Regions from separate parts of the Micromonospora sp. CA-111912 genome, predicted to be linked through region 2. Evidence: riboswitches for the same ligand, from Rfam matches in the RefSeq annotation. Region 2 holds a riboswitch; each other region holds the start of a gene.
The links. Region 2 has a riboswitch for cyclic di-AMP ahead of ACQPZO_RS23120 (coiled-coil domain-containing protein). Riboswitches for the same ligand answer to the same signal wherever they lie in the genome.
Positions count from the first base shown of each region.

Region 1: linked by a shared signal. The riboswitch ahead of ACQPZO_RS03075 (coiled-coil domain-containing protein) and the one ahead of ACQPZO_RS23120 (coiled-coil domain-containing protein) in region 2 are both predicted to bind cyclic di-AMP.
Region 3: linked by a shared signal. The riboswitch ahead of ACQPZO_RS10005 (C39 family peptidase) and the one ahead of ACQPZO_RS23120 (coiled-coil domain-containing protein) in region 2 are both predicted to bind cyclic di-AMP.
Region 4: linked by a shared signal. The riboswitch ahead of ACQPZO_RS15675 (transglycosylase family protein) and the one ahead of ACQPZO_RS23120 (coiled-coil domain-containing protein) in region 2 are both predicted to bind cyclic di-AMP.

Region 1 covers NZ_CP192007.1:651,848-659,552, reverse strand. The annotation lists gene ACQPZO_RS03110 (heavy metal translocating P-type ATPase) at 1-737, opposite strand, end outside; gene ACQPZO_RS03105 (hypothetical protein) at 739-1,776, opposite strand; gene ACQPZO_RS03100 (heavy-metal-associated domain-containing protein) at 1,805-2,014, opposite strand; gene ACQPZO_RS03095 (metal-sensitive transcriptional regulator) at 2,164-2,466, shown strand; gene ACQPZO_RS03090 (DUF305 domain-containing protein) at 2,611-3,240, opposite strand; gene ACQPZO_RS03085 (hypothetical protein) at 3,332-3,892, opposite strand; gene ACQPZO_RS03080 (YibE/F family protein) at 4,204-5,601, shown strand; cyclic di-AMP (ydaO/yuaA leader) riboswitch at 5,768-5,899, shown strand; gene ACQPZO_RS03075 (coiled-coil domain-containing protein) at 5,903-6,925, shown strand; gene ACQPZO_RS03070 (carbonic anhydrase) at 7,003-7,705, opposite strand, start outside.
Region 2 covers NZ_CP192007.1:5,572,688-5,580,392, forward strand. The annotation lists gene ACQPZO_RS23105 (alpha/beta fold hydrolase) at 1-520, shown strand, start outside; gene ACQPZO_RS23110 (HelD family protein) at 688-2,805, shown strand; gene ACQPZO_RS23115 (cation diffusion facilitator family transporter) at 2,912-3,826, shown strand; cyclic di-AMP (ydaO/yuaA leader) riboswitch at 3,980-4,109, shown strand; gene ACQPZO_RS23120 (coiled-coil domain-containing protein) at 4,114-5,193, shown strand; gene ACQPZO_RS23125 (SRPBCC family protein) at 5,275-5,745, opposite strand; gene ACQPZO_RS23130 (STAS domain-containing protein) at 5,943-6,311, opposite strand; gene ACQPZO_RS23135 (hypothetical protein) at 6,667-6,813, shown strand; gene ACQPZO_RS23140 (hypothetical protein) at 7,041-7,439, shown strand; gene ACQPZO_RS23145 (cellulose binding domain-containing protein) at 7,568-7,705, opposite strand, start outside.
Region 3 covers NZ_CP192007.1:2,376,810-2,384,514, reverse strand. The annotation lists gene ACQPZO_RS10020 (ABC transporter ATP-binding protein) at 1-131, shown strand, start outside; gene ACQPZO_RS10015 (D-ribitol-5-phosphate cytidylyltransferase) at 274-1,776, shown strand; gene ACQPZO_RS10010 (CDP-glycerol glycerophosphotransferase family protein) at 1,820-3,532, shown strand; gene ACQPZO_RS10005 (C39 family peptidase) at 3,704-4,567, opposite strand; cyclic di-AMP (ydaO/yuaA leader) riboswitch at 4,790-4,932, opposite strand; gene ACQPZO_RS10000 (hypothetical protein) at 5,251-6,012, opposite strand; gene ACQPZO_RS09995 (hypothetical protein) at 6,144-6,611, opposite strand; gene ACQPZO_RS09990 (acyltransferase family protein) at 6,771-7,705, opposite strand, start outside.
Region 4 covers NZ_CP192007.1:3,775,739-3,783,443, forward strand. The annotation lists gene ACQPZO_RS15670 (hypothetical protein) at 1-2,527, opposite strand, end outside; gene ACQPZO_RS15675 (transglycosylase family protein) at 2,725-3,387, opposite strand; cyclic di-AMP (ydaO/yuaA leader) riboswitch at 3,387-3,560, opposite strand; gene ACQPZO_RS15680 (hypothetical protein) at 3,820-4,578, opposite strand; gene htpG (molecular chaperone HtpG) at 4,708-6,561, opposite strand; gene ACQPZO_RS15690 (alpha/beta hydrolase) at 6,752-7,597, opposite strand.

The sequences.
Region 1 (7,705 bases), 2.3 Mb from region 2:
ACGCCCAGCTCCAGCAGGGCGCGCAGCGCCGCCCCGGCGGTCCGCTTGGACCGGGCCTCGAAGTACCGGCCGGCGAGGAGGAACGCGGTCACCCCGGCGGCGGCCTCCAGGTAGATGTTGCCGGCGCCGTCGGTGCGGGTGATGTCGAGCCGGAACGGGTGGGTCATGCCGGGCATCCCGGCATCACCGAGGAACAGCGCCCACAGCGACCAGCCGAACGCGGCCAGGGTGCCCAGCGAGACCAGGGTGTCCATGGTCGCCGCGCCGTGCCGCAGGTTGACGAGCGCGGCCCGGTGGAAGGGCAGGCCGCCGTAGACCACGACCGGGGCGGCCAGGGTCAGCGACAGCCACTGCCAGTAGTCGAACTGCCAGGCCGGGACCATGGCGAGCACGATCACCGGCACAGCCAGCGCCACCGACACCCACAGCCGGGTACGCAGCCCGCGCAGTTCGTCGACCGGCTCGGCGGCGGGCTCCGCGCCGGCCCGGGCGGGCGGGGGCGGCACGACGGCGGTGTAGCCGGTCTTCTGCACCGTGGCGATCAGGTCGTCCGGGCTGATGTCGTCGGCGTACGAGACGGTGGCCTTCTCTGTGGCGTAGTTGACCGTGGCGGTCACGCCGTCCATCCGGTTGAGCTTCTTCTCGATCCGGGCGGCGCAGGACGCGCAGGTCATCCCGCCGATCGCCAGCTCGATCCGGTTCGCTGCGACCTGCAACGGCCGCGTGGGCGAGGTCATCTCAGCCCTCCTGTGAGTCGTGCCCGTGCCCGGGGACCCCGTGCCCGGCACCGGCGCTCGGGGTGCCGGTGGCGGTCGGGGCGGTGGCAGTCGGGCTGGTGGTGGCGGCCGGCGTGCTCGTCGCCGGGCCGCCGGGCTCGGCGGGGGCGCCCACGACGACCGTGAACTCGGCCGTGTGCACCGCCTCGCCGTGCCGGAAGTCGAGGTAGAGCCGGTACGCGCCGGCCGAGGGGAACTCCGCGGAGAACGTCACCGCCGGCCCGGCCGGGGTCCGCCCGTCCCCGGGCGCGCCCTCGGGATGCACGTGCAGGTATGCCAGGTCCCCCTGGCGCAGCGCCACCAGGTGCCCGTACGCGCCGAGGTAGGGCTGCAGGTCGGTGACCGGCGTGCCGTCCCGGCTCACGGTCAGGGTCAGCTCGGTGGCGCGGCCCGGCTGCGGCGAGCCGGCCAGGGTGACGGTGTAGCCGTCGGCCGTGGCGCTGCTCGCCGGCGCGGGCAGCGGCCGGGTGTCGACCGGGCCGGGCACCGTGACGTCGACGCCGAGGGTCAGCGCCGGGCCACCGGTGGGGGTGAAGTCCGCGAACGCGCGCCAGACGCCCGGGCCGCCGAGCGGGGAAGCGACGCGCCAGGTGCCGTCCGGGGCCAGCTCCGGGTGGACGTGCCGGAAGCCGGAGAGGTCCCGCCGCGCGACGATCAGGTGCATCCGCTTGTCGTGCGCGACGTCGTAGCGGGTGACGGGGGCACCGTCGGCGCCGGTGATCCGGAAGGCGAACTCGCCGGCCGGCGCGGCCACCGGGGCCAGGGTCCAGCCCCGGTCGGAGACGAGCAGCCCGCCGGGCAGGTGGGCTGCGGCGTCGTCGGTGGAGGAGTGCGCGTCGCCGGAGGGCTGCGCGGCGCTGCCGTGGGCGGGGTCACCGGCGTCGTGGCGGGTCTCGGCGGCCGGGGCGACGGGGCCGGCCACCCGGCCGACCCCGTACGCCGCGCCGAACACCGCCGCGAGGCCGAGGGCGAAACCGCTCAGCTTCGTCGCCGTGTTCATCGGGTACCTCGATTCTGTGCGGGCGGCGTCACGCGCCGACGAGGTCGTAACCGGCCTCGTCGACGGCGGCGCGCACGGTGTCGGTGTCCAGCAGGGCCTCGCTGGTGACGGTGACCCGGCCGGCGGCCAGTTCCACCTGGACGTCGCTGACGCCCTCGATCGCGCCGATCTCGGTGCTGACCGAGGTAGCGCAGTGCCCGCAGGTCATCCCCTGCACCTGGTATGTCGTGGTGATCATCGCAATTCCCCTCTCCTGGCCTCACCATACCCCCGGGGGGTAATCGTGAGGCGGACCACAGCCATCTCCGGCATTCCGATACCCGTGGGGGGTATCGCTGCCGCAAAGAACCGTAGCATACCCCCTGGGGGTAGGTTATCCTCGATGCCATGACCGCACCTACGCCCGCCCCGACCCGGGGGTACACCGCCAGCAAGGACCAGTTGCTCGCACGGCTCCGCCGCGTGGAGGGCCAGGTCCGCGGCATCGAGAAGATGGTCGACGAGGACCGCTACTGCATCGACGTGCTCACCCAGATCTCCGCGATCCAGGCCGCCCTCGACAAGGTCGCCCTCGGCCTGCTCGACGGGCACGCCCGGCACTGCATGCACGAGGGCGCGGCCGAGGGCCGGGCCGACGACATGGCCACCGAGATGATGGCCGCCGTCGGCCGCCTCATGAAGCGCGGCTGACCGCGCCCGCCGCCCACGCCACCCGATCCCGTTTTTCACCGCCGGGCCCAATTTAGTCCCGTGGCCGGGACCGACCTCCGGATCGCCGCCCGGGACCGGGGGGACGGGCCGGAGAGACCCGCCCCCACCACAAGGCCGCCGGCGTCAGAGCCGGGCGAGGATCTTGTTCATGGCGTCGATCTCGCCCTGCTGGGCGGTGACGATCCCCTGGGCCATGGCCTTGGCGTCGGCGTGCGCGCCCTTCGCCAACTCCTCCTTCGCCATGGTGATCGCACCCTCATGGTGGGCGATCATCATGGTCAGGAACTGCCGGTCGAACTCCGAGCCGGTCGCGCCCGCCAGCCTGGTCATGTCCGCGTCGGACATCATCCCGGGCATGCCGTGGTCCATCCCCGGCATCCCGTGCCCGGGCCCGTCCGACGGGACGGGGCGACCCCACCCGGTGAGCCAGCCGGTCATGGTCGCGATCTCCGGCCCCTGGGCACCCTTGATCTGAACGGCGAGGCGCTTGACCTCGGCGTCGGCGGCCCGGGAGTCGGCCAACTCGGCCATCTCCACCGCCTGCCGGTGGTGCGGGATCATCATCTGGGCGAACATCACGTCGGCGTCGCCGAACGTGGCCGACCCGCTCGCCGGTGCGCCGCTGGTCGCGGCGGGCGGCGTGTCGTGGCCGGAGGAGGTGTGGTCGGCGTCGCCGCAGGCGGTCAGGGCCAGGGCTGCGATGAGCGCCCCGCCGGCCAGGGCGGCGCGGCGCGCGATCGTACGAGTGGTCACGGTCTGGATCCTTCGATGTCGAGTGCGTACGCGGGCAGGACGGGGACACGGGTCGCCGGCAGCAGGGGCCGGGCGCCCGCGTCGGGGCGTCCTACGTACGCGACACCGAGATCTCGGCCAGCCACAGGCCGATCGGCCGGGGCGGTGGGGCACGCGGACCGGCGGGTGGCCCGGCGGGCCGACGGGCGGACGGGCCGACCGACCGCACCCCGCTGAGCAGGAGCACGGCCACGAACAGCGCCACCGCGAGCGTGCCGAGCACCGCCAGGCAGATGCTCCAGCCGGGCGGGCCGGCACCGGGATCGCCGGCGGGCAGCAGCCGCGCGGACGGGCACCCCGCCACCGGACAGCCCTCGGGCAACATCCGCATCGCACCCACCCGCGTCACGCCGACGCGGAGCACGGCACCCGCCCCAACGTCGACCACGGGAAGGGCAGCGCCCGTCATGGCGGAAGCGCCGCCCGTCGTGGTGGCGCGGTAGGAGGCGGCCGGGTGCGCGTCGGGAGACCCGGCCCGGTCGTGACCGCCGTGGCCCCCGCCGCCGTGCGCGCCGTGGCCGAGAGTGTGCATCGCGGCCAGCCCGACCAGGGTGCAGATCAGCAGCGCGAGCCGGGCCCACCGCCCGGCAGTCAGCACCGTCGCCGTCCGCACCCGGTTCAGGCTAGCCGGTCCGGGTGGACGCCCGGGCCGAACACGCCACGAGCGGCCGCACCGCCGCCCACCCGGTCCCGGCCGGTGCGGCGACCGGTCCCCGCAACCCGGGGCGGACCGATCGATCCCGGAGGTCAGTCGGGGCATGTTGCGGCGGGCAGACCAGGCGCGCGATCTGCGTTCCCAGGTGGGGATGGTTACCATCTCGGGCGATGGTCGTCCGGATTCCGCACCGCCCGCCCGCGCACCCGCCGGCTGGCGCCGACCCGGCGGCCGATGCCGGGCCGTCGCACCGTTTGGAGAGACCGTCGATGGGCGCCGACCACACCCGACCGGCCCCGCCCGCCCCGCCCGGGGTGCGGCGGGTCCTCGTCGCGACCGTGGTGCCGCTCTTCGTGATCACCGTGATCGCGGCAGTCGTCCTCTGGCCCCGCGACGGGGGCCCACAGAGCGACGGCAGCGCGGCGGTGCCCCGGTACCACGGCACGGTGACCCGGGTGGTCACCGAGGCGTGTCCGCCGCAGCCGGAGACGCCGGAGGACAACTCGGGCGCGCAGGACGGCCCGTGCGGCACGGTCACCGTCCGGGTGGAGCAGGGGCCGGACGCGGGACAGCAGGTCGAGACGCCGGTCCCGACCGGTCCCGGCGCACCCACCGTCGCCGTCGACGACCGGATCGTCCTGGTCGAGCTGACCGACCCGGCCGACCCGTGGACGAGCGCCTACAACATCGCCGGGCACCAGCGCGGCACCCCGCTGGTGTGGCTGGCGGTGGTGTTCGCGCTGGCGATCGTCGCCTTCGGCCGTTGGCGAGGGCTGGCTGCCCTGGCCGGCCTGGCCGCCAGCTTCGCCATCCTGCTGACGTTCGTGCTGCCCGGGATCGGCGCCGGCGGGTCACCGCTGCTGATCGCCATCGTCGGCTCGGCGTTGATCATGTTCGTGGTGTTGTACCTCACCCACGGGGTGAGCGCGCAGACCTCCGTCGCCGTCCTCGGCACCCTGGGCAGCCTCGTGCTCACCGGCGTCCTCGGCACCCTGGCCGCCGCCGCCACCCACCTCACCGGCCACGGCAGCGAGGACGCCACCACCCTGTCGATGTTCCGGGGCGACGTGGACCTGCACGGCCTGCTGCTGGCCGGCATCATCATCGGCTCGCTCGGGGTGCTCGACGACGTCACGGTCACCCAGGCGGCCACGGTGACCGAGCTGGCGAACGCCAACCCGGGGCTGTCCCGGTTGCAGCTCTACCGGGCGGCCACCCGGGTCGGCCGGGCCCACATCGCGTCCACGGTGAACACCATCGTGCTGGCGTACGCGGGCGCGTCGTTGCCGCTGCTGCTCCTGCTCACCGCCGACTCCCGCCCGGTGACCGAGATCCTGACCACCGAGTTCATGGCGCAGGAGATCGTCCGCAGCGCCGTCGCCACACTGGGCCTCATCGCCGCCGTACCGCTGACGACCGGGCTGGCCGCGATGGTCACCGCAGCGGGTCGGGCCGCAGCGGCCGGGCCCGGCCGGCCGGGCGGCGACGGGGACGTGCCGGCCTCGCGTACCTCCGGCGCAGCCCGGCACCCGGCGGAGCGGGACCTCGCGCTGGAGGCGCTCAGCGGTGGGCGGCCCGACGACCGGTTTCCCGGCGGTCCGGCCCGCCCCATCGATTCCCCGGCCCGGTGGGCCGGCCGAGAAGGGAGCACGGACAGCACATGGTGACACTCCGCAGCGTGACTGAGAGTGGTGTCACGCGTGAGAATCGCGTCACTGACTACCGAAAGCAATTACAAAATAACGCTTTTAGTCGGCATCCGGACGTAGATCCCCACGAGGACTGTCGGGTAACCTCGCTGCCGGTCACCGCCGAAGGCGCGCAGCGGCGCCTGCGGTGCCGCCGCCCAATCGCCGCGAGGCGAGCCGGGGACCCAGGTGCCTGGGGTGAATCCGCGACAGCGGTAGGGGCCACTTCCGCCCCGAACCCGTCAGCTAACCCGGTCGGCGGTCGATGGAAGGGAAAACTGTGACGGCACCCCTGCGCCGCTGGTTGGTACCCGTGGCGGCCGTGTTCGCCGCGCTGGCGATCCTCGCCGGCCCGGCCGCCCCGGCGTTCGCCGCGCCCTCCACCCCCAAACCCTCGGGGCACGAGGAGGACGACGAGCCCAAGCTGATCACCGACGTCATCGAGGCCGCCAACCGGGACTACACCCAGGCCCAGGCGAAGCTCAACAAGTCCAAGGACCGCCAGCGCAAGCTCGACGAAGAGGTGAAGCGGGCCGAACAGGAGCTCAACGCGCTCGCCCCGCAGATCAGCGAGATGGCCGCCCAGTCGTACCGGACCGGGCGGATCGGCGCGATGGCGATGCTGCTGGAGAGCGGCACCCCGGACTCGTTCGTCGAGCGCGCCACCGCCCTCGACCAGCTCAACATGATCAACGCTCGGAAGCTGGGCGAGGTCAACGACGCCAAGGAGCACGCGGAGCAGGCCAAGCTCGCGGTCGAGGTCGAGATCCGCGAGCAGATCAAACAGACCGCGATCATGGGGGGAAAGCAGCGCGACGCCAAAAAGGCCCTCGCGCTGGTCGGCGGCAAGGGCTTCACCGGTGGCCTGGTCAACGCCACATCCCCGGTCGCGAAGATCGCGCCGGGCCGGACCTCCGACGGTGACTGGCGCCCCGAGTCGTGCAGCGAGAACGACCCGACCACCTCCGGCTGCATCACGCCGCGCACGCTACACGCGTACAAGGAGACCAAAAAGGCCAATTTCCACCGGTTCGTCGGCTGCTACCGACCGGGCGGGCCGTGGGAGCACCCCAAGGGTCGGGCCTGCGACTGGTCGCTGCAGAAGAGCGGGTTCGCCCCCTGGCACAACAACGACACCCGGATGTACGGCAACAACCTCGCCGCGTTCCTCATCCGCAACGCCGACCGGCTCGGCATCTACTACGTCATCTGGAACCGGCAGATCTGGTTCCCGGCGAGCGGTTGGAGTTCCTACAGCGGGCCCTCCGACCACACCGACCACGTACACATGTCGCTGCTCTGACGACGCCGCCACGCGATCGAGGGCCGTCCCGCACACCCGCAGGGCGGCCCTCGCCGTGTCGTGGCCCCACGAGCGTCTCAGGCGGCGGCCGGGGCCGCCGGAGCGGCCGGCGTGACTCCCGGGGGCGGGGTGGGCGCGTCCTGGGCTGCCGGAGCCGTGGCGGAGGGGACGGCCGGGGCCGCGGCGAAGCCGGCGGGCACCGCGGCCACCGTCCGCACCTCGCCCGCGCTGAGCCGGTACGACATCCCGACCACCGCGCACCGCCCGGCGGTGACCTCGGCGGCCAGCACGAACGAGTCGGCGAGCATCGCCTCGACGGTCTGCGCGATGTGGATGTCGACGATCCCGTTGATGTCCTCGACCCCGCGCTCGGCGGCCCGGCGAAGACTGGGCACCACGGCGTCCACCACGGCCCGCAGGTGGCCGACGGGTGCGGTTCCGGTGCTGGCCGCCGCCCGGGCCGCCTGCACGGCGCCGCAGGAGTCGTGGCCGAGCACCACCACCAGCGGGGTGCCCAGCACGGTCACCGCGTACTCCACGCTGCCCAGCACCTCGGGGCCGACGGTGTGCCCGGCGGTGCGGACCACGAAGAGGTCGCCCAGCCCTCGGTCGAAGATGATCTCGGCGGCCAGCCGGGAGTCGGAGCAGCCGACGATCACCGCGAACGGGTGCTGGCCGTCGGCGACGGCCGCCCGGTGGCCGGCGTCCTGGTTCGGATGGCGCGGCGCCCCGGTGACGAACCGGTGGTTTCCGGCGTGCAACTCCGCCAGGGCCTGCCCC
Region 2 (7,705 bases):
CACGGCCGAGGGGCACACCCACACCGCCTACGGCCTCTCCCCGCGCATCGCCCGGCTGATCCGGCTGGCCGAGACCGCCGGAGCCGGGGTGCTGGCCCGCTGCGGCGCGTGGCGCCCGCCCCGGGCGCTGCTACGGGCCCTGCAGCCCAGCATCCGCTGGATGCTCTTCGGCGACCGCTGCGAGCCCACCGACATTCGGCTGGTCACCTCGGCGGTGGCCCGCGCCTCGCTGCGCTCGATCGGCGGCTTCCGGGCCTCGATCGGGACGCAGCACCGACTGGACACCCTCGCCGCGCTGGCCCACCTACCGGCGGCGGCGCTGGTCGGCGACCGGGACCGGCTCACCCCGCCGCCGTGCGCCGAGTCGATCGCGGCGGCGCTGCCGGCGACCGAGCTGACCGTCTGCCCGGGCGCCGGGCACATGCTGATGATGGAGCGGCCGGACCAGGTGAACACCGCCGTGGCCGGCGTGCTGCACCGGGTCCTGGCGGGCGCGCCGCACCCGGCTTCCCCGGCCTGACCGGAGCCGCGTCACAGGGGCGAGCGGCGGTCCGGGACGTGGGCTGGATCGCGGCGGCGGCATGGCCCCGCATCCCGGTCGGCCGATGGCCGTACCCTCTCCGGTTAGCCCGAGGCGCGGCCCGCGCCCCGGCGCGGCCGTCCGCCGCCGTCTGCGAGGAGCTGCGCGTGACCGACCGGACCACCCTGGAGCAGGAGATCGCCGTCGAGCAGCGGCATCTCGACCGGGTGTACGCCCGCCTCAGCGAACTGCGCCGCTCGGCCGCTCAGGCCGAGAAGGACGGCTACCAGCTGGCCCGGGTGGGCAACTTCGGCGCGCTGGTCGAGCGGGACGCGATGGTCTTCCACGCCGCCCAGCGCCGACACCGGCTCGACGCCGAACACGAGGGGCTGGTCTTCGGCCGGCTGGACCTGCGCGACCGGCAGGTGCTGCACGTCGGGCGGCTCGGGGTGCGCGGCGAGGACGCGGAGACCCTGGTGGTGGACTGGCGGGCCCCGGCCGCCGCCGCGTTCTACCAGGCCACCCCGGCGCAGCCGCTGGGCGTGGTGCGGCGGCGCACCATCGGGTCCTCGGCCGAGCGGGTGACCCGGATCGAGGACGACCTGCTGGACCCGGCGGCTGCCCCGCCGGACATGGCTGTGGTGGGCGACGGCGCGCTGCTGGCCACCCTGTCCCGGGCCACCGGCCGGGGCATGCGGGACATCATCGCCACCATCCAGCGGGAGCAGGACGAGGCGATCCGCTCCCCCGGCTCCGGGGTGACGATCGTCTCCGGCGGCCCGGGGACGGGCAAGACGGCGGTCGCCCTGCACCGGGCGGCGTACCTGCTGTACTCCGATCGCAGCCGATACGCCGGCGGCGGCATCCTGGTGGTCGGCCCGTCGGCGGTGTTCGTGGAGTACATCGCCTCGGTGCTGCCGTCGCTGGGCGAGGAGACCGCGACGCTGCACTCGCTCGGCTCGCTGTTCCCGGGGATGGACGCGACCCGCACCGACCCGCCCGAGGTGGCCGCGGTGAAGGGATCGCTGCGGATGCGGCGGGTACTTGAGCAGGCTGCGCGGGACGCGGTGCCGGGCGGGCCGGGCGAGCTGCGCCTGCTCTACCGGGGTGCCCTGCTCCGGCTGGACCGCCGGGAGCTGGACGGCATCCGGGACCGGGCGCTGTCCCGGGGGGCCCGCCGCAACGAGGCGCGCCGGGCCGGCTTCGACGGCGTGTTCGCCGCGCTGTGGGCCCAGGCCCGGCGGATGAACGTCGGGCGGCTGCCGGAGCAGCGCGCATTCGAGGACGAGATCGCCGAGCGGTCCGAGTTCCGCGAGTTCCTCAAGGCGTGGTGGCCCCGGCTGCACCCCCGGCACGTGCTGGGCTGGCTGGCCCGCCCGGACCGGCTGCGCCGGTACGCCGGGGGGATCCTGTCCCGGGCGGAGATCGGCCTGCTCGTCGAGGCGTACCGGACGCTGGACACCGAGGGGCTCACGATCGCCGACATCGCCCTGCTGGACGAGTTGGACGCGCTGCTGGGCAAGCCGATGCAGCCGAAGCGGGCCAAGCGGGACCCGTTCCAGCTCGCCGGGGGCGTGCGGGAGCTGAGCACGCAGGCCGACCGGCAGCGGGCGGCCCGGGAGGCGGCCCGGCAGCGCCCGGAGGACTACCGCGACTACGCGCACGTGGTGGTCGACGAGGCGCAGGACGTCTCCCCGATGCAGTGGCGGATGGTCGGCCGGCGCGGCCGGCTGGCGTCCTGGACGGTGGTGGGCGACCCGGCGCAGACCGCGTGGACGGGCGCGGAGGAGGAGCTGACCCGGGCCCGGGACCAGGCGCTGGGCCGGCGGCGGCGGCACCAGTTCGAGCTGACCACCAACTACCGCAACTCGGCGGAGATCTTCGCGGTGGCGGCGGCGGAGATCCGCCGGCTCTACCCGGACCTCAGGCTGCCCAGCGCGGTGCGGTCCACCGGCGTGGAGCCGGTCGCGCTGACCGTGCCGCCGGCCGAGCTGGAACGGGCCACCGTTGCGGCGGTCGCCGCGCTGCTCGGCGAGGTGGAGGGGACGGTCGGCGTGATCACGCCGGTGCCGCGCCGGGACGAGGTCGCCGGCTGGCTCGCCGGCCTGGCCGCGCCGCGCCTGCAGGTGGTGACCAGTCTTCAGGCCAAGGGCATGGAGTACGACGGGGTCGCGCTGGTCGCCCCGGCCGAGATCCGGGCCGATCCGGGCTCCGGCGTGCGGACGCTGTACGTGGCGCTGTCCCGGGCCACCCAGCGGCTGACCACGATCGATCCGACCGGCTGACCGGCCGGCGCCCCCGTCCCCGGTCGGACGCCCGACTTTTACTTGCATACATAGCGATGTGAGCATACATTGAGTCGGGTCCGGATCGGGGACGGAGGGTGTTGGCGTGGGCGCAGGTCATGACCATCACGGCGCGGTGGCGAACGCCGCAGACCGCCACTCAGGGCGACTCTGGGCGGCCTTCGGGCTACTCACCGCCCTGATGATCGTCGAGGCGGTGGCCGCGTTCGGCACCGGCTCGCTGGCGCTGCTCTCCGATGCCGGGCACATGTTCACCGACGTGCTCGGCATCGGCATGGCGCTGGCCGCGATCACCGCCACCCGGCGGGCCACCGCCGACCCCCAGCGCACCTTCGGGCTCTACCGGCTGGAGGTGCTCGCCGCGCTCGGCAACGCCGTCCTGCTCAGCGGCGTCGCGGTCTACGTCCTCGTCGAGGCGGTCCGCCGGTTCGGCGACCCGCCCGAGGTGACCGCCGGCCCGATGCTCGTGGTGGCGACGCTGGGCCTGCTCGCCAACGTTGCCGCGTTCGCCCTGCTGCGCAGCGGGGCGAAGGAGAGCATCAACATGCGTGGGGCGTACCTGGAGGTGCTGGGCGACCTGCTCGGGTCGGTCGGGGTGATCGGCGCCGCGGCGCTGATCACCGTCACCGACTGGTGGTGGGCGGACCCACTGGTGGCCGTCGCGATCGGCGTGTTCATCCTGCCCCGCACCTGGCGGCTCGGGCGGGCCGCGGTGCGCATCCTGGTGCAGGCCGCGCCGGAACATCTCCAGGTGACCGCGGTGCACGACCGGCTGGCGGCGGTGCCCGGCGTGGTCGAGGTGCACGACCTGCACGTCTGGACGCTGACCTCCGGCATGGAGGTCGCCTCGGCCCACCTGACCATGGCACCGGACGCCGAGGTGGGCGCGGTGCTGACCGCGGCCCGCACCGCCCTGCACGAGGACTTCCACATCGAGCACGCCACGTTGCAGGTGGAGCCCGGGGCGTCGGCGGGCCCCTGCGGGCCGACCGGCTGGTGATACCCACACCCATCAATTAGGTGGTGTATTGTGCCTTCATGCCGGTTTTAAGAGTATTGGCCCACGCACCGTCCGCCACGGAGGCAGCGGGGGTCTCAACCGCACCGGTAGGCTCTCATCCGGCCTCCGCCGGGCGGCGCCCTCCGGCGCCTGCGGTGGCCGCCGCCTAATCGCCTCCTGGCGAGCCGGGGAACCATGTTCGTGGGGTGCATCCGCCTGAGCGGTAGGGATCTTCCGTCCCGAACCCGTCAGCTAACCCGGTCGGCGACTGACGGAAGGACATACGTATGCCAGTAGTGGCACCTGTACGAAGGACCGCCGCCCGGATGGCGGCGATGCTGGTGCTGACGCTCGCCGTCGGCCTCGGGTTCGGGCCGGTGGCCCCGGCCGGCGCGGCCCCACCCACCGGCCTGCGCGCCCCCACACCCGGCCAGGACGAGGAGGGCGGCACCCCCGCCCTGCGCGCCCAACTGGAAGCGGCCAGCAAGGGTTACCTGGACGCCAAGAGAGCCCTGGCCAACTCGGTCAAGCGGCAGCAGCAGCTCGGCAGCCAGCTCAAGACGGTCGAGGCGGAGCTGACCGTACGCGGCGCCAAGGTCGACGAGATCGCCGGCGTGGCGTACAAGTCGGGCCGGCTCAGCCCGGTGTCCGCGCTGCTCAACAGCACCAGCCCCGCAGGCTTCCTGGACCGGATCGCCGCGCTGGACGCGGTCGCCACCAACGAGGACCGGGCGCTGCGCGACCTGCTGGAGACCCGGGACCAGGCCGCCAAGACCCGGCTGGCCCTCGACGGGGAGATCCGCGAGCAGCGCAAGCAGGTCACCGTGATGGCCAAGCGCAAGGGCCAGGCCGAGCAGGCCCTGACCGTGGCCAACGAGAAGGCCAGCGCCAGCGCCAGCGGCGGCGGCGGGACCAACCGGGGCACCTCCAGCGCGAACGCCACCCCGGCGAAGCGCAACTCCGACGGGTCCTGGCCGTCGGAGTCGTGCAGCGTGAACGACCCGACCCCGGCCGACGGCTGCATCACCCCACGGACGCTGCACGCGCTCCAGCAGGCCAAGTCTGCCGGCTTCACCCGGTACGTCTCCTGCCACCGGCCCAGCGGCTCCGGCGAGCATCCCAAGGGACGGGCGTGCGACTTCGCCGCCCAGAAGGGCGGCTTCGGCGGGGTGGCCTCCGGCGGGGACCGCACCTACGGCAACAACCTGGCGGCGTACTACATCCGCAACGCCGACAACCTCGCCGTGCTGTACGTGATCTGGTTCAGGCAGATCTGGCTGCCCAGCAGCGGCTGGAAGTCGTACAGCGGGGGCAACGGGGACCCGTCCAGCGACCACACCAACCACGTGCACCTGTCGGTGTACTGACCGCGCGGCGGGTGGCCCCCGCCATCCGGGGGCCACCCGCACAAGCCGTGGGGCCCGGCCTGAGCAGCCCGGCCGCGCCGCTCAGGCCGGCTGGGCCGGGCCGTCCCCGGCGCGGTCCAGCACCTCTCCCAGCCTCCGGGCCAGCCCGAGATGCGCCGACCGGGCCTGCCGGAAGGCGTACCGGAACAGTGGCGCCGGGGCGGCAAGGGTGATCTCCACGTCGATCCGGACCACCCCGCCCGGCTCGTCACGCAGCCGGGTGCGGTTGCGCACGGTGGTGGCCGGCCGCTGCCGGGCCACCGTGACGATCTCGTCGTCGGTGACGACCAGCACATCCGCCTGGTACGTCACCGGGAAGCGCAGCAGACCGGCGGCGAGCCGGTCGGTGATGGCGTAACTGGCCCGGGCGCCCGGCCGGGCCGGCAGCCGGCGCACCCGCGTGATCAGTGGATGCAGCTCGCCCTGCCGGGCCGGGTCGCCGAGCAGCGCCACCGCCTCGGCCCGCGAGCAGCGGGCCTGAACCGAATACTGGAAGGTGTCTCGCCGAAGCACGTCCCGATCGTCCCGCACCCGGCGCCCGGAGGGAAGGACCACCGCCCCGGCCACGGTGAACCGCCCCAGAGTGACCGAGTGAACCGCCGCCCCAGAGTGACCGAGTGAACCGCCGCCCGATAGTGACCGACCCAGGGTGAACCGACCCGGCGGCCGACGAAGACCGGGGCACCCGGGGCGGGCTGGGCGGGCGGCCGTCAGGCGCCCGGCAGCACCTCGGGGGTGGCGGCACCGGCACCCGCGTAGTAGGGCTCCGGAGCGCCGAACAGGCCGAGCAGCCCGGTCACCCAGAGCTGTCGGTGCACGAACCGGCTCGGCTCGGTGACGACCAGCTTCACGCTGCTGACCTCGGCGGTCTGGAAACCGGCCACCATCGCGCTGATACCGACGGAGTCGATGAAGGTGACGAGGCGCATGTTGAGCTCGATGCGGGCGGGACGCCCCTTGGCGAGCACCTCTGCGATGGCTTCGCGCACCTCGTACGCGGTGTCGACGTCGATTTCGCCGCGCGGGACGATCTCGATGACACCACCCGACAGTACCGACTTCACGATCGACAGGCTCACGCGAGCACCTCCACTCGCCCGTTCACGGGCGCCTCATCAGTACGCGGGCCGCGACCGAGAGTATTCCTCCGACGGCCTCGGTCGCCACCCCTCGGGATGAGCAATTCATGGATCAGGACACAGCGGGCTGGCCCTTATCCGGACTTTTCACGTCCTGCTCAGCGGACGATCGACCGGGGCCGACGTCGCCGACCCAGGGTAACGGTGACCCCCGACCTTCGCGCGCACATTGTGCGCCGGGCGCGCCCCGCCCCGCCCCGCCCACAGCGGACCGGGTGAGAGAGGTCACCGCCGCCGTTGCCCGGCCCGCCTACGCTCGGTGGCGCCCGTCACCCGTACCACGGAAGGACCACTCATGATCCGGAGACTGGCCGGCCTCGCCGGCGTCGGCGCACTGCTCGCTCTCATGCTGGCCTGCGGCTTCGGCGGCGCGGGTGACGACGACGATGACGACGACGGCGACGACTTCGCCCGTGGCGCTGCCGTGGTGTCCGTCCGCTGACCGCCGCCGTCCGCTGGCCGCCGCCAGACGGGCCGCCGCCGGACGGGCCGCCGCCGGACGGGCCGCCGCCGGACGGGCCGGGTTTGCGGCCGGATCCGGCGGGGCACTGCCCGACTGGGCGGACGGGCGGACCGCCGGACCATGCCGGTGGGCGGGGCGCCCGAGCCCTGCCCAAGCCGAAAAGCCGAAGTGGCCGCAAGCTTCGGCACCCCGAGGAGGTAAGAACGATGTTCGGAACCGATCTGCTGGAACGCCGCAGCAAGCCCGAGCGAATCGCGGACCAGGCGTGGCAGCACCTGGTCTCCGCCGTCAGCTCCGCCGGGGACAATGTCCGGGACACCGCCCGTTCGGCCCGCCGCAACGGTTCGGGCCTCGCCGACGACGCCGGTGACCTGGTCGGCTCCGCGGCCGAGGCGGCCCGCCGCCGGGCGTTGCTGGCCTTCGACGCGCTCGCCGGCCGCCGCCCGGCCCTGCCCTGGACGCTGCTGATCGGCGCCGCGCTGGTCGGCGCGGCGGTCGGCTGGGCCGCGGGGTCGGCCGCGCGGGCCGCTGGCGACCGGAACGCCGACGACATCGAGTTCGTCGACGTCGACCGGCCCGACTCCCCTGTCGGCCTCGACGGCTGACCCGACCGGTCCGGCGGCGCGGCGATCTCCCGCCGCGCCATCGGACCGACCGAGAACCAGATCGACCGACCGAGAACCAGACCGACCGACCGGCCGAGAACCGAAACGGACCGGCCCGCCGAGAACCGCTAGCGGGCGACGGTGGCGGTGCAGCTCAGCACCGGCACCGAGTTCGCCCCGGTGAAGCTGCCGAGGAAGCCGAAGCTGGTGCTGGCACCGGTGCCGAGGGCGCCGTTCCAACCGGCGTCCCGCACCACGACCTGGGT
Region 3 (7,705 bases), 3.2 Mb from region 2:
TGTTCCTGGTCAGCCACTCGATCAGCTCGATCCGGGACACCTGCGAGCGGACCATCTGGCTGGAGGGTGGCGTCCTGAAGATGGACGGCCCCACCGACGAGGTCTGCAAGGCGTACGAGAGCCACAAGTAGGACGGCGGAGCGCACCGGCCGAGGCTGCCCCGGCCGGGCGCTCCGTCACCCGCGTTAAGGTTTCCCTCAACGCCGGTCAGAATCCACCAACCGGTCATCGAGGCGTGAATCCCCCACCCCACGCAGAAGTGAGGAACGGCAAATGACGCAGGACCACACCGCCGCACCGGACGCCACGCCGGCCAGCCCGGCTCCCTGGCGCCCCTCGCGGACGGTGGCGGTGGTCCTCGCGGGGGGCACGGGGACCCGGCTGGGCCTGGGCATCCCGAAGCAGCTACTGAAGATCGCCGGCAAGCCGATCATCGAGCACACCCTGGCGGTCTTCGAGGCGGCCCCCGAGATCGACGAGATCATCGTGCTGATGGCCGCCGGGCACGTCCCCGACGCCCAGCAGATCGTCGACAAGGCCGGCTTCCGGAAGGTCAGCAAGGTCATCTCCGGCGGCGACACCCGCAACGCGACCACCCGGATCGCCCTGGACGCCATCGGCGAGGGCGACGTCAACATCCTCTTCCACGACGCGGTGCGCCCGCTGCTCAGCGGCCGGATCGTCCGGGAGTGCGTGAACGCGCTCTGGACCTACACGGCGGTCGACGTGGCGATCCCCTCGGCCGACACGATCATCCAGGTCGACGAGAACGAGTGCATCACCGACATCCCGGTCCGGTCCACCCTGCGCCGGGGCCAGACCCCGCAGGCGTTCCGCTCGGGCACCATCCGGGAGGCGTACCGGATCGCCGGTGGCGACGCGAACTTCGCCGCCACCGACGACTGCGGCGTCGTGCTGCGCTACCTGCCCGGCACCCCGATCAAGGTGATCGACGGCTCGGACGAGAACATCAAGGTCACCCACCCGGTCGACGTGCACCTCGCGGACAAGCTCTTCCAGCTCGCCGCCGCGCAGGCACCCAAGCTGACCGACCACCGTTCCTACACCGAGGAGCTGACCGGCCGGACCGTCGTCGTGTTCGGCGGCAGCTACGGCATCGGTCACGAGCTGACCGAACTGGCCCGCCGTTACGGCGCGCAGGTCTTCCCGTTCAGCCGCTCCACCACCGGCACCCACGTCGAGCGGGCCGCCGACGTCGAGGCCGCGCTGAAGACCGCCTTCGAGGCCACCGGCCGGATCGACCACGTGGTGGTCACCGCCGGCGTCCTGGAGAAGGGCGAGCTGTCGGAGATGGACCAGGAGACCATGGACCGGGTCCTGCAGGTCAACTTCGTCGGCCCGGTCACCATCGCCCGGCAGTCCCTGTCGTACCTGCAGCAGACCAAGGGCCAGCTCCTGCTCTACACGTCCAGCTCGTACACCCGGGGCCGGGCCCGCTACGCGCTCTACTCGGCCACCAAGGCCGCGCTGGTCAACCTGACCCAGGCGCTGTCCGACGAGTGGGCCGAGTTCGGCGTACGGGTCAACTGCATCAACCCGGAGCGCACCGCCACCCCGATGCGCACCAAGGCGTTCGGCGAGGAGCCGGAGCACACCCTGCTCGCCGCGGAGACCGTCGCCCAGTCCTCGCTGGACGTGCTGATCTCCGAGCTGACCGGGCAGGTCATCGACGTCCGGCGGGCACCGGGCGAGGGGCCCGCCGCGAACGTTCCCGCCCAGGGCGGCCCGACGGCGACCCCGGCCACGGCCGGCTGAGCGACGACGGCCACCGCAGCACGGCGGGAGAAGCGGAAACGACATGCGTGGTGACCTGGTCAGGAAGCTGACCGCCCGGGTGGCGACCACCGGCCTGGCGGTGCTGGCGTTCCTCGCCCTCGCGCTGACCGGGGCGACCGGCTGGGGGCTGGCGCTCGCGGTGACGGCCCTGGCCGCCGCCGGCTGGGAGCGCCGGGTCCGGCCGGCCGCCGACAGCACTGCCGAGTCGGTGCTGCTCGCGGCCGGCATCCTGGTCGGGTACGCCCGCCGGCTCGACGCCGGCTTCGACCCGGCGCTGGCCGCCACGGCCCTGGTGCTGCTGGGGCTGGTGCTGCTGGTGGGGCCGCTGCGGCAGGCCGGTGACCTGGAGATCCGGGCCGCCAACCTCCCGGTCCGGTCGTGGGCCCCGCTGGTCGCCGGTCGGCTGGCCGACGCCCTGCTGGTGCTGCTCGCCGCAGTGGCGCTGGCCGCCGCGCTGGCGCTGCCGGCGTTCGTCGCCCTGCTGCTGGCGCTGGGCGTCGGCGCGGGCACCGGGGCGGTGGCCCTGGACCTGGCCCGCCGGCGGTTCCGGCCGGGGACCGGGGGCGGTGCGGTGACCCGGGCGCTGCGGGCGCACCAGCCGGAGTTCCTGCTGCACTTCTCCGCCCCGCCGGGGTCGGAGTACCAGGTCACCATGTGGCTGCCCTACCTGGAGCGGATCGGCCGGCCGTTCCTCGTGATGGTGCGGGAGCCGGAGTTCCTCGCCCCGATCGCCGCGGCCACCACTGCCCCGGTGGTGTACTGCCCCACCCTCAAGGCGATGGACGAGGCGCTGGTGCCGAGTCTCAAGGTGGCGTTCTACGTCAACCACGGGGCGAAGAACAGCCACTGCATCCGGTTCACCCAGCTCACCCACGTGCAGATCCACCACGGCGACAGCGACAAGGCGCCCAGCGCCAACCCGGTCTCGGCGATCTTCGACCGGATCTTCGTGGCCGGCCCGGCCGCGATCGAGCGGTACGCCCGCGCGGGGGTGGACATCCCGGCGGAGAAGTTCGTCGTGGTCGGCCGCCCGCAGGTCGAGTCGATCGAGGTACGCCGGGAGCCGGCAACCGGCCTGCCGAACCCGACGGTGCTCTACACCCCGACCTGGACCGGGCACCACGCCGACGCGAACTACTGCTCCCTGCCGGTGGGCGAGACCCTCGTCCGAGGGCTGCTGGCCCGGGGCGCGACGGTGATCCTGCGCGCCCACCCGTACACCGGGCAGAATCCGGCGTCGGCGCGGCAGCTCGCCCGGCTCACGGAGCTGCTCGCCGCGGACCGGGCCCGCACCGGCCGGCAGCACGTCTGGGGCGCTGCGGCCAGCCGGGAGATGTCCCTGGTCGACTGCGTGAACCGCTCCGACGCGCTGCTCTCGGACGTCTCCGGGGTGATCTCCGACTACCTCTACTCCGGCAAGCCGTACGCGGTCACGGACATGGGCGGCGACGGCGACCGGTTCGTCGAGCGGTTCCCCCTGGCCGGCTCGGGCTACGTGCTGCGCCGCGACGCGGCCAACCTCGACGAGGTGCTCGGTCACCTGCTCGACACCGACCCGCAGGCAACGGCCCGCTGGGCCACCCGCTCCCGCTACCTGGGCGACTTCCCCACCCACCAGTACGCCGAGGCGTTCCTGGCAGCGGCCCGCCGCGAGCTGACCCCGACCTGGACCCCACCCACCCCCCGCCCGACCCCCACCCCGCCCTCCCCCACCCCCTCCAGCTTCCCGCGGTAATCAAGAAGTTCGCGTCAGGGTTGAGGCCGGAGCCGACGGGTTCGGTCACGGCCACGGTGCCGGACGGCACCCGGACGGCCGCGGTGCCGGCCCGGCCCGGTGCCGGACGGCGCGGGACAGCACCGGGCCCCGGCTCACGGGGAGAGCCGGGGCCCGGTGGGGGAAGGGTGATCAGGCCGAGTAGCCCCTGGTCGCCGCCCAGTGCGCCAGGGCCGTGGTGCTGATCCAGTACGCCGAGGCGGCCGGGTTGGCCGAGTCGGCGATCCGCACGGTACGGCCTTCGTTGCGGTAGCCCACGACGGCGATGTAGTGGCCGCCGGGGAAGGAATGCCAGCCGCCGTCGACGTCGGTGGCGTCACCGGCGATGTTCACCACGACGCCGCGCCCGGCGCCGACCGCCTTCACCACGTCCGCCTTGAGCCGGTCGATCTGGGCCCCGGTGGCGGCACCGCCCGGGATCATCCGGGTTTGGTACGGGTCGCCCTTGACCATCCCGTTGAGCACCCGGGTGGTGTCCTCGGCCGAGTTGGTGCCCATCTCGGTGGTGCCGAGGCGGCTGGCCAGCCCGTCCTGGGTGCTCCCGACGCCGGTGGCGGAGAGCGCGTTGCGCACCGCCGCGGGGCCGCAGTAGTAGTAGGTGGTCTGCGCCTGGTAGGCGTAGTCGAGAACCTTCGACGACGGCGACTTCGGGGTGACCGGCTGCGCCGTGGTCTGCTTCGGGGCCGCCTTGGTGGTCAGGTCGGGGTTCGGCGCGGCCGTGGTGGCGCTCGGCGACGGCGAGGCGCTGGAGGACGCGGTCGCGCCTGCCCGGGCCTGGGCGCGGCTGGCCGCGCTGTCGAGGCGGGGTGCGATCTCGGCCACGGCGGCGTTGGTGGTCTGCCGCGGGGCGGGGGTGTCGTCGGCGCCGGCCAGCAACGCACCGGTGCCGGAGGCCAGCAGGAGCGCCGCGGCCGAGCCGGCGACGACCTGGTACGGGCGCTCGGTGGCGAGACGTCGCAACTGCCGCTTGAGGTGGTCGTTCACGTGTTCCTCCACGGGATGGGGCGGAGAGCGGGGGCACCTGGGCATGCGTCGTCGCACGGTGGCGTGGACGAGACGTCCACAGCCGGTCAGGTCCGCTCTGGGAAGATGCCCGGTCAGCCGGGCGTACGGGCGGGTGCGCCGGTCAGTTCGTCAGCCCGGGGGCGACGGACGCGGGCACCACGGCGCCGCGGTGGAGGAACAACCGAGGGATGGGGTCGCGCTGCACGAGGATGGCACTCCTTCCGACACCGCCTACCGGGTTAGCTGACGGATTCGGGCGGGAAGATCGCCCTACCGCAGGCCGTGGCCCGCGGATTCACCCCACACGTGCACTGGGTCCCCGGTTCGTGATGGTCACGATTGAGCGGGCCCGCGCGGCGTCGCCTCTAGCGATCGGGTACCGCACCGGACGGGCCGACATTACTGGCCGGTCGAGACCCTGCCAAGCCCTTCCCACCTGCTTAAACCCTCTCCGATCAGCTTTCTTGCGACCCATTGGGAACTGACGTGACTCAATGGGATTACGAGCCTTCGAGGGGCCCCCGGGCGACAACCGGACGATCAGTCTTGATCGTCGGCGAGTTATGTCGGTGGACCCGCCCCGATGGGTCGACTGCCCGTTTACCCGGGAGATGTGACCGGCGTCATAAAGAAAATTCGGGCCGCACCGCGACCCACCCGGGTCGGGGGTCAGGTCAGCCGGCCCGGGCCGGGTGCCAGCGGGCGGCCGGGACGGTCCGGCGAGCGTTCGCCGTCGCGGCCCGGGGCGCGGGCACCCGGACGGGGCGGGCCCGCTCCGCGGCAGCGCACGCCTCGACGGCCAGCGCCCGGGCGGCCTCGGCGGCCAGTTCGGCGGCACGCCAGGCGGCCCGCTCCCGGGCCGCCGCCGCCCGGTGGCCGGCCTGCCTCCCGTCCCGCACCGCCCGGGCCAGCACGACCTCCTGCTGAACCGGATGCAGCCGGGGGTCCCAGCCGTCCCGGTGCGCGAAGACGTCGCAGAGCTGCCGGATGGACAGCTCGCCGCGCAGGTGGGCGGCCGTGGCGGCGTGGTGCAGCCAGCGCTCCCGGGCGGCGTACTCGGCGGGGGTGCGGGGGGTACGCGGCACCGGCAGTGCCCCCGCGCCGGAGAAGCGCCGCGCGGCGGCCTCCGCCTCGTCGTACGCCTGCCAGGCCCGATCGAGGGCGTCCTGGGCGGCCAGCCACGCGTCGCGTCGCCGGCGGGCGGTCTGGGCGGCGCCGGCGGCGGCCACCCCCACCTCCTCGGCGTACCGGCGCAGGTCGACGGCCTCCTCGATGGCCGGGTCGACGGCGGGCGGGGTGGGGTCGACCACCGGCCGGTCCCGCTGCGGGCGGGCTACCAGGGCGGTGAGAACGCCCAGCGCCACCACGAGCAGCACCGACCAGATGGCGGCGGCCAGCGGCACCTCGACGAGGAACTGGTGGAGAACGATGTCCATGGTCGGCACCTAACGGGCGGGTGGATGCGGGAAGCGGGCGCTCCGCGCCACCGGGCGGGGCGCGGGGGCGCCACCGGGCCGGGCGGACGGGTGCGGTGGTGCGGTCGCGAGACGGCGGTGTCGCGGACAGGTCAGCCGCGCGGCGGCGCGCGCGACCCGGCGGTCCTCGCGGCGGGCCCGACGGGCATCCGGTGCACCGGGGCCGGGTCGATCACGGACCGGCCCGCCGGGGCGGCCGGGACCGCGCCGGGGTGCGCGGGGGCGGCCGGGACGTCGGCGGCGGCCCGGCCAGGGCCGGCCCCACGCATCCCGGCGGCCGGGACCGGGCCGAGATCGGACGCCCCGAGGACGGCCGGGCTGCCGGCCGGAGACCAGGCCCGGCCGAGGTCGGGGTCGGGCACCCCGAGGACGGCCGGGCTGTCCGCCGGAGACCAGGCCGCGGACCCGCCCGCGGCGTCGGCCCCGGCGGGCGGCGCCGGGTCGAACGACAGCGACCCGGCGCCCAGCGAGAAAGCGACCGCGACGGCCAGGCTGGTCAGCATCCGGGCGGTCCAGCGCGCGACCCACCACAGGAGACAGGTCGGCGCGGCGGAAAGCACACGCTCACGCTACCGAAGCCCTATCGCGGGACGCACCGATGGCGGGCGTGTCGCGACGTCCCGATCGTCCGGTTCTTCCCCGGCCCACTCCCGCGAGTACGCCACGGGGCCGTGGGTGCCGCCCCGGGCCCCGGCGGGGGCGGCGCGGGATCGGGGCGGTCAGCGCCGCTCGGGGACGGCGACCTGCTCGCGGGGGTGCTCCGGCGCGGGGGCGGCCGTCGTCGCCGGCCCGGGTGGCCCCGCCGGGTCGCCGGGGACCGGCCCGCCGCCGGGAGTCGCCGGGCGGGGCCGGCGGGGCGGCCCGAGCCGGCGGGTCAGCGGCATCTCGACCCACCGGTGCAGCAGCGCGGCCAGCACCAGGTTCACCAGCAGGAAGCCGACCACGGCCAGCGGTCCCCACCAGCCGGGCAGCCCCACGCCGAGCCGGTCGGCCAGCCGCAGCACGGTGACCATGACGAAGACGTGCACCAGGTAGAACGCGAAGGAGACCTCGCCGAGCCAGACCATCGGCCGGGACCGCCACGGCGTCCGCGCCCCGCGCACGTCCGCGTCGGCGGCGGCTGCGATGACCAACAGGTACGCCGCCGCGAGCAGGGCCGCCCACAACTCGGCGCGGATCCACTGCGAGGCGACGACCCAGGTGGCCACGAAGATCACGCTGGCCGCGGTGAGGCCGGGGCCCCGCCAGCGCCCCCGGCGCAGCAGCTCGGCCGCGGCGACGCCCATCCAGAACTCCAGGGACCGCACGACGGGGAAGACCTGGGTGAACCACCAGGTGCTCTCCTGCGGCACGAGGCGCTGACCGGGCCAGAGCGCCACGATCAGCAGCGGCACCGCGATCACCACCGCCCACAGCACCCCGGGCCGCGCTCGGCGGACCAGCGGCAGCGCGAACGGCAGGCAGAAGTAGAAGAACAGCTCGCAGGAGAGCGACCAGCTCACCGAGTTCACGCTGTAGAAGTAGCCGGGGGTCGGGTCCCAGGCCTGGAGCAGCAGGAGGTTCTCCACCGCGGCGCGGGGGTTGACCGGGTCGGCGAAGACCCACACGCCGGTGAGCAGCACCACCGCCCACATCAGCAGGTGGTTGGGGTAGA
Region 4 (7,705 bases), 1.8 Mb from region 2:
CGTGCGGCCCGGTGGCCAGCACGGCCAGGGTGTCCTCCCGGCCGCCGCCGACGGCCAGGTCGAGCACCGCCCAGCTCTGCGGCGTGTGCAGCCGCTGCCGGGCGGCGGAGGTGACCGCCGCCCGGACGTCGCGGTGCTGGTCGGGCTGCTGCCACACCTGCCGCAGCAGCGGCACCGCCTCCGGCGGCCCGTACCGGCCCAGCAGCCGGACGGCCTCCTTGCGGCTGGTCACCCTGCCCCGGCCGAGGGCGATGCCGGCGAGCCGGGTCAGCAGCGCGGACGGGGCGACGAACCGGGCGGCCCGGCCGGCGGCGTACATCGCCACCCGGGCCCGGTCGTCGTCGGCGTGCGCGAGCAGCGTGGTCAGGGCCTCCTCGGGCCGGTCGGTCCAGGGCAGCGCGCCGAGGGCCGCCTCGGCGAGGGTGACGTTCGCCGAGTCGACGTACCGCAGCACCAGTTCGCGGCCGGCGTCGGGGACCCGCGCCGCGCGGGCGAGCGCGGCGGCCCGGGCGTGCATCGGCTGGCCCGCGTCCCGGGCCAGCCGGGCCTGGAGGTCGACGTACGCCCGCCGGTGCCGGGGCAGCCAGCGGTCGACGTGCCACGGATACCCGGGCACCCAGCGCGGCCCGGCCGGCAGGAACGCCCCGCGCGGCGGCGGGCCGAGCAGCACCCGGTCGAGCAGGTCGGTGCGCCGCCCGCAGACCGTCCGCCACACCGCCTCGAACGTGATCACCGACGGGTCGGCGGCGAACAGGAGGGCGACCCGCTCGCCGCGTGGCGCCGGGTCCGCCAGCCACAGGTCGGCGGCGTTCCGGACGACCGGGGAGACGTTGCCCGGGCCGGTGGCCCGGTGCAGCAGCTCCTGGAGCGCGGGCAGCCGCCACGCCCGGCGTCCCAGCGCGCGGGTGACGGCGAACAGGGCGGTGAACTCGCCGCGCGCCATGCCGGCGGTGATCCAGGGCAGGAGCCGGTCGAGGACGACCCGTTCCTGCCCCCGGCGCAGGCCGTGGTCGAGCCGGCCCAGCGGGGGCAGGTGGTGCCCGCCGAGAAGGGCGTCGAGGGTGTCCAGCGCCCAGCCCAGCAGCTCCGGTTCGTCGACGTGGTGGCGCAGCACCCCGCAGGCCAGGTCGCCCAGCGCGGACAGCGTGCGGGTGGACGCGTCCCGGGCGTGGGTGGCGTCGGTGACCAGCGCGGCCAGCACGGGCCGCGAGTCGGCGCGCAGCGACCGGGCCATCGTCGCCAGGGTGGCCAACGCCGCCGACCGGACCGGGTCCTGCTCGTTGCGCAGCCCGACGAGCCAGGCCACGGCCTCGGCCACCGCCGCCGGGTCGTCGCTGCGCCGCGCGGCGGTGAGCAGCAGCTCGTACGCCGTCGCCCGGTCCCCCGCGTCGGCGGCGCGCAGGGCGGGCACCAGCGCCCCGGACGCCTCCGGCCAGGGCAGCTCGGCGCTCCACGCCCGCACGGCGGCCTCGTCGGCGCGGACCCGGTCCAGGGTGAGCACCCGGCGGGCCTCCCGTTCCCGCCAGCGCCGGGGCAGCACCGCCATGACGGCCCGGGAGGGGATCACGGCGGCCGTCTCGACGTCGGCGAGCGCGGCGTCGTACAGGGTGCCGCGCGCCGCCGGGGGCAGCGCGTCCAGCAGCGCCGCGAGGCGGGCGTCGTCGGCGCGCAGCCGCCGGGCGAGCGTGACCAGGTCCGCCGGCGGCAGCGCGGCGAGGCGGCGCAGCAGCGCCGGGGGCAGGGCGGCCCGGGCCAGCCAGCCGGCGCGGGCCGGGGCGGTCAGCAGCGCGAGCACCCGGGCCGGGGACGCCGCGGCGAGCACGCCGTAGCGGGTGAGGTCGCCGGGGAGCCCGTCGGCCGGGGCGTGGCGTTCGAGCAGGGTCAGCACCCGCTCCGGATGGTCGGCCGCCGTGCCGAGCAGCGCGCCCGCGCGGGTCGCCCACCAGCGGGAACGTTCCGGGCCGGGCAGCGCCGCCTCGGCGTGGTCGAGCAGGACGTCGCCGTGCCGGCGGGCCAGGGCCGCCCCGCCGCCGAGCGCGTGGTCGAGCAGGGGCAGCAGCCGGCGTACCGTGTCGGGGCCGCAGGCGGGCAGCAGCGCGACCGCCTCGGCGTCGCCGAACCGGTCGCGGACGGCGTCGACGAGCCGGTCGGCGACCTCCGGGCGACGCAGCGACCGCAGCGACCGGTAGACCAGCCGGCGCAGGTCGGCCGGGGCGTCGACGAGCAGGGGGCGCAGGTCGTCGGCGGTGAGCCAGCCGGCGCGCAGGCAGACCCGGACCGCGACGGCCCGGATCGCCGCGTGCGGGTCGTCGAGGGCGGCGGCCATGCCGGCCCGGTCGCCGACGACCTGGGCCGCGGTCACGGCGAGAAACCGGTGGTACGCCGACCCGGCGCGCAGATCAGCGAGCACCCCGTCCAGCCGGCCGGCGGCGGCGAGGGCCCGGGCCCGGGCGGCGAGGGTCGTCATCCGCTCCCGGTACGGCAGTTCGTCGAGGTCGTCGAGCAGTTTGGCGGTTCGGCGCGGCATCGCGCCATTGTGCCCGGAGCCGGGCCCAGCGGCCGACTCGTTTTGCGGGGCTGCGACGGTGCTCCCGCGAGCACTTCACCTGGGTGGCGTGCCCGTCGGGGACGCGGAAGCGCCCGGCCGGAGGAACCGGCCGGGCGCTTCCGGTGCTGGGTGCCCCGGGACCGGGGTGCCGGGTCGCACCGACCCGGCCGGGCGCGTCAGAAGCTGAGCCGCTGGCCCGGGAAGATCAGGTTCGGGTGCTCGCCCACGACCCGCTCGTTCTTCTCCCACAGCGCGCGCCAGCCGCCCCGCACACCCTGCGCCGTGGCGATCTTGGAGAGCGTGTCGCCCGACCGGACCACGTAGGTCGTCCCGCCACTGGACGGAGCGCTCTTCGGGGCGCTCCTCGTGGTGTCCCGCTTGCTGCGCGAGGCCGGCTTCTCGGTACGTGAGGACCGCTCCTTCGGGGCGGCCTTCGTCTCCGACTTCCGCTCCGACTTCGTGCTGCCCTTCGTCGAGCCACCCTTCTTGCCGCAGGTCGGCCACGCCCCGATGCCCTGGCCGTCGAGCACCTTCTCGGCGATGCGGATCTGCTCGCTCCGGGTCGCCAGGTCGGCGCGGGCGGCGTACCTCTTGCCGCCGTAACCTGCCCACGTGCCCTGCGAGAACTGCAGGCCGCCGTAGTAGCCGTTGCCGGTGTTGATGTGCCAGTTGCCGCCGGACTCGCACGAGGCGACGGCGTCCCAGTTGACCGCGGCCTGGGCCGGCGCGGCCGGTCCGGCCAGGGCGACGGCCCCGGCGAGTGCGCCAGCGGCGAGAGTGCCAACGGCGGCGCGGCGGACGGTCATCCGACGGTGGCGGGCGGTGTATTCAGTTGCCATGTGTGATTCCTCCACGCCGGCGAGGTGAGCTGTCGGGTTCGGGCCGAGGAGCCCGGCCGCCGCAGGCGGCTTCACCCCGAGGTGCGGTGCACCGAGGAACATGTGGGTCCCCCGCTCCTGCCTGACTGACAAGGGAACCGACGGTCGGCGGCAGGACTAGGCGTTTACCGACCGTGGTCGCCGCGTTCGCGGACTCGACCGACGCTAGGCACCGTTGGTGACGAGTGCCCACCTCTTGTGAAGTTCTTCACCCGCTCGGGCGAAGGGCCACATCGTCGACTTGCGAGACTCCGCCAGCCGTGCAGGGCGAACGCCGGGCCGAGTCTGATCAGGGTGAACCGCCAGCGGACAACCTCACCCCATCACCGAGTGTGATCGGGGGCCGATTGCGCACATCGGATCTCGGAAACGCTCGGTGATCGCCCACACAGCTCAGTGGGGCGGGCGGCGGCCGTGCCCGGCGACGGCGGTGTCGGCCGTGCAGCTCAACTCCCCGGGGGCGAGCTGCACCCGGGAGGGCCGCCACACCTCGACCCGTCCACCCTCCACGCGAGCCAGCAGACAGTCGTACTGACTGGCCCGCAGCGCCACCCCCACGACCCCGCCCACGGCGGCGACCTGCCGGTTGACCAGAGGCTCGAGGTCGAGGCCGTCGACCGCCGCGCGGACGGCCTGCTCGGTGACCGCACCGCCGGTGGAAAGGGCCCGGCGCAGGTCGTCCTCGGCGGAGCCCGGAAGTTCCGGGTCGACGGAGATCGTGAGCGGGGAACCGTCCGGACAGGACACCTCGTCGACCCGGTCGTCCATGGCGTCCTGCTCAACGCTGATCGCATAGCAGACCGGCAGGTCGAACGGCTCGTTCATCGACCGGCCGGACGCGTCGACCGCCGTGGCCACCCCGTGCACGCGGACGATCAGCGAGACCCCGGCCCCGGTCCGGGTGCCACCGATCCGCATGACCTCCGTGCCGGCGACCCGGGCGGCCTCCCGGGCGTACCGCTGCGCCGGGTTCGGGTGCCGGCGTTCCCGCTTGACGGCCTGCTCGACGAGGGTGACCTTGCGGCCGGCGTCCTGCATCGCCAGCTCCCTGGTCCGGATCTTGTCGACCTGCGGCTCCGGCCCGTAGCAGCCGGGTAGCAGGAGCAGCCCGACCGACACCGACACCAACCCGCGCAGCCGTCCCCGAAGCATGGGGCCATTATCCCGGTCCTCCCGCCCGCCCGGGGCCCCGCCCGCCCGGCGGGAGGCGCAACGGCGCGCGCCGGGCGTCCATGGTCGACATTGTCGACCGGGAGCCCGGCGCGCGGTGCGTGGCGGCGGCTACAGCGTGCGGGCCAGCCGGTCGGCGAGGATCCGGGTGAACCGGGACGGGTCGGCCAGCTCGCCGCCCTCGGCCAGCAACGCCATCCCGTACAGCAGTTCGGCCGTGTCGCCCAGCGCGTCGGCCCCGGTGTCCTGCTCGTGGGCCTTGCGCAGCCCCTCGACCAGCGGGTGCCCCGGGTTCAGCTCCAGGATCCGCTTGACCTGCGGCACCTCGTGCCCCATCGCCCGGTACATCTTCTCCAGCGTCGGGGTGATGTCGTGGGCGTCGCCGACCACGCAGGCCGGCGAGGTGGTCAGCCGGGTGGAGAGCCGGACCTCCTTGACGCTGTCGGAGAGCCGGCCCGTCATCCAGGTCAGCAGGTCGGCGTACTCCTGGCGCTGCTGCTCGCGGGCCGACTCGGCCTCCTTCTTCTCCTCCTCGGTGTCCAGGTCGACCTGGCCCTTGGCGATGGAGCGCAGCGGCTTGCCGTCGAACTGCCCGACCCGCTCGACCCACACCTCGTCCACCGGGTCGGTGAGGATCAGCACCTCGTAGCCCTTGGCCCGGAACGCCTCCATGTGCGGCGAGTTCTCGATCATCGACCGGGACTCACCGGTCATGTAGTAGATGTCGGCCTGGCCGTCCTTCATCCGCTCGACGTAGTCGCGCAGGCCGGTCAGCTCCGCCGGGTCGTTGGTGGAGGCGACGGAGACGATGTCCAGGATGGCCTCGGTGTTGTCCGGGTCGTCGAGCAGGCCCTCCTTGAGCGCCGGGCCGAACTCCGACCAGAAGGTGCGGTACTTCTCGGCCTCGTTGGCCCTCAGCTCCTTGACGGTGGTGAGGATCTTCTTCACCAGCCGGCGGCGGACCACCTGGATCTGACGGTCCTGCTGGAGGATCTCCCGGGAGATGTTCAGCGACAGGTCGTGGGCGTCGACGACGCCCTTGACGAAGCGCAGGTAGTTCGGCATCAGCGCGTCACAGTCGTCCATGATGAACACGCGCTTGACGTAGAGCTGCACGCCGCGACGGGCCTGCGGGGCGAACAGGTCGACCGGGGCGTGCGACGGCAGGAACAGCAGCGCCTCGTACTCGAAGGTCCCCTCGCCCCGCATGTGGATGGTCTCGAGGGGATCGGCCCAGTCGTGGCTGACGTGCTTGTAGAACTCCTTGTACTCGGCCTCGTCGACCTCGCTGCGCGGGCGGGCCCACAGCGCCTTCATCGAGTTGAGGGTCTGCACCTCGCTGGTGGTCGCCCCGTCCTCACCCGGGCGCTCCACGGTCGTCCGGATCGGCCAGGCGATGAAGTCGGAGTACCGCTTGACGATCTCGCGGATCTTCCAGTCGGCGGCGTAGTCGTGCAGGTTGTCGTCGCTGTCCTCCGGCTTGAGGTGGACGGTGACGGCCGTGCCCTGCGGGGCGTCGTCGATGGTCTCCACGACGTACGTGCCCTCGCCGGTCGACTCCCAGCGGGTGCCCTCGGCCTCCCCGGCGCGGCGGGTGACCAGGGTGACCTTGTCGGCCACCATGAAGGTCGCGTAGAACCCGACCCCGAACTGCCCGATCAGGTCGGCGGACCCGGCCGAGTCCTTGGACTCGCGCAGCTTGGTCAGCAGCTCGGCGGTGCCGGACTTGGCGATGGTGCCGATCAGGCCGACGACATCGTCGCGGGACATGCCGATGCCGTTGTCCCGGACGGTCAGGGTGCGCGCGTCGCGGTCGACCTCGATCTCGATGTGCAGGTCGGAGACGTCGGCCGCGAGATCCTTGTCGACCATGGACTCCAGGCGCAGCTTGTCCAGCGCGTCGGAGGCGTTGGAGATGAGTTCACGCAGGAAGACGTCCTTGTTCGAATAGATCGAATGGACCATCAGCTGGAGCAGCTGGCGCGCCTCCGCCTGGAATTCCAGCGTCTCGATCCGGTTACTCACACCGACCCCCTTCAGTTACTTCCGACCTTCGCGCACAGGATACGAGTCGTCGCTACCGGTCGTGTAACCCGCCCGGCCCGGACCACAGCCCGCCGACGTGCGCCTCGTGGTCACGGCAACCAGCGACCGCTCACGCCTCGACCAGCGAGCAGAGCAGGGCCGCGGTGTCGCCGGGGCGTACCAGCACCCCGGCATGGCTGACATCGAGCGACCGGACGTCGAACGGGTTGTCGGGGGTCAGCGCGTCGGCGTCGGCGATGAAGCGGTCCTGTAGCGCGAGCGGAATCGACCGGTCGGCGGTGAGCCGCACGTAGGTACGGGGAATACGTCCCCAGGTCGCGGCGTCGGCCCGCTCCTCGCCGGCGTCCAGGCTCTCGTCCGGCTCCAGGGTGTTCAGGTATCCGTAGAACTCGTCGTCGGTGCCGTCGGCCAGAACGGCTTCCCGGAGCGTGGCGAGCAACGTGGGGTCGGCGGTGCGCCAGTTGAACCGCAACGCGCCGAGTTCCATCGGGTTCGCGGCGATCAGGTTGCCGGCATCGGCCAACGCGCTCGACGCGTTCTCCGCCGAGGCCTGGTAGCCGGCCGGGGTATCGCCGGCACAGCACCACGCCGAGATGTAGACCAACCGGTCCACCAGGTCCGGTGCGGCATTGCCGACCCCGGTCAGGGTGAGCCCACCCCGGCTGTGCCCGACCAGGATCACCGGCCCGTGCTCGCGTACCCGCTTCACGACGTCAAGGACGTGTGCCACGTTGTCCGCGTGCCCGATGCCGGCCATCGCACTCGGCGTGCTCGCCAGGGCGGCAAGGTCCTGCGGGGCTTGGTACGCCGCCGGGAACGTCGCGCCGAAGCCGTGTCCCGGCAGGTCGACGGCCAGCGAACGGTGCCCGCGCAGGGCAAGTTCCCGCTGCATGGGCGCCCAGGTGAACGAGTTGCTGCCGGCACCGTGGACGATGACGAAGGTGGGAGCTGTCATCCGGACATAATGGCTGCGCCGCCACCTCGTTCCCGCGCGGAAGTAACTGAGATCACGTACGACGACGGCGCTGCTGAGGCATCGACCGCTGCGGCTGACAAAAGCAAA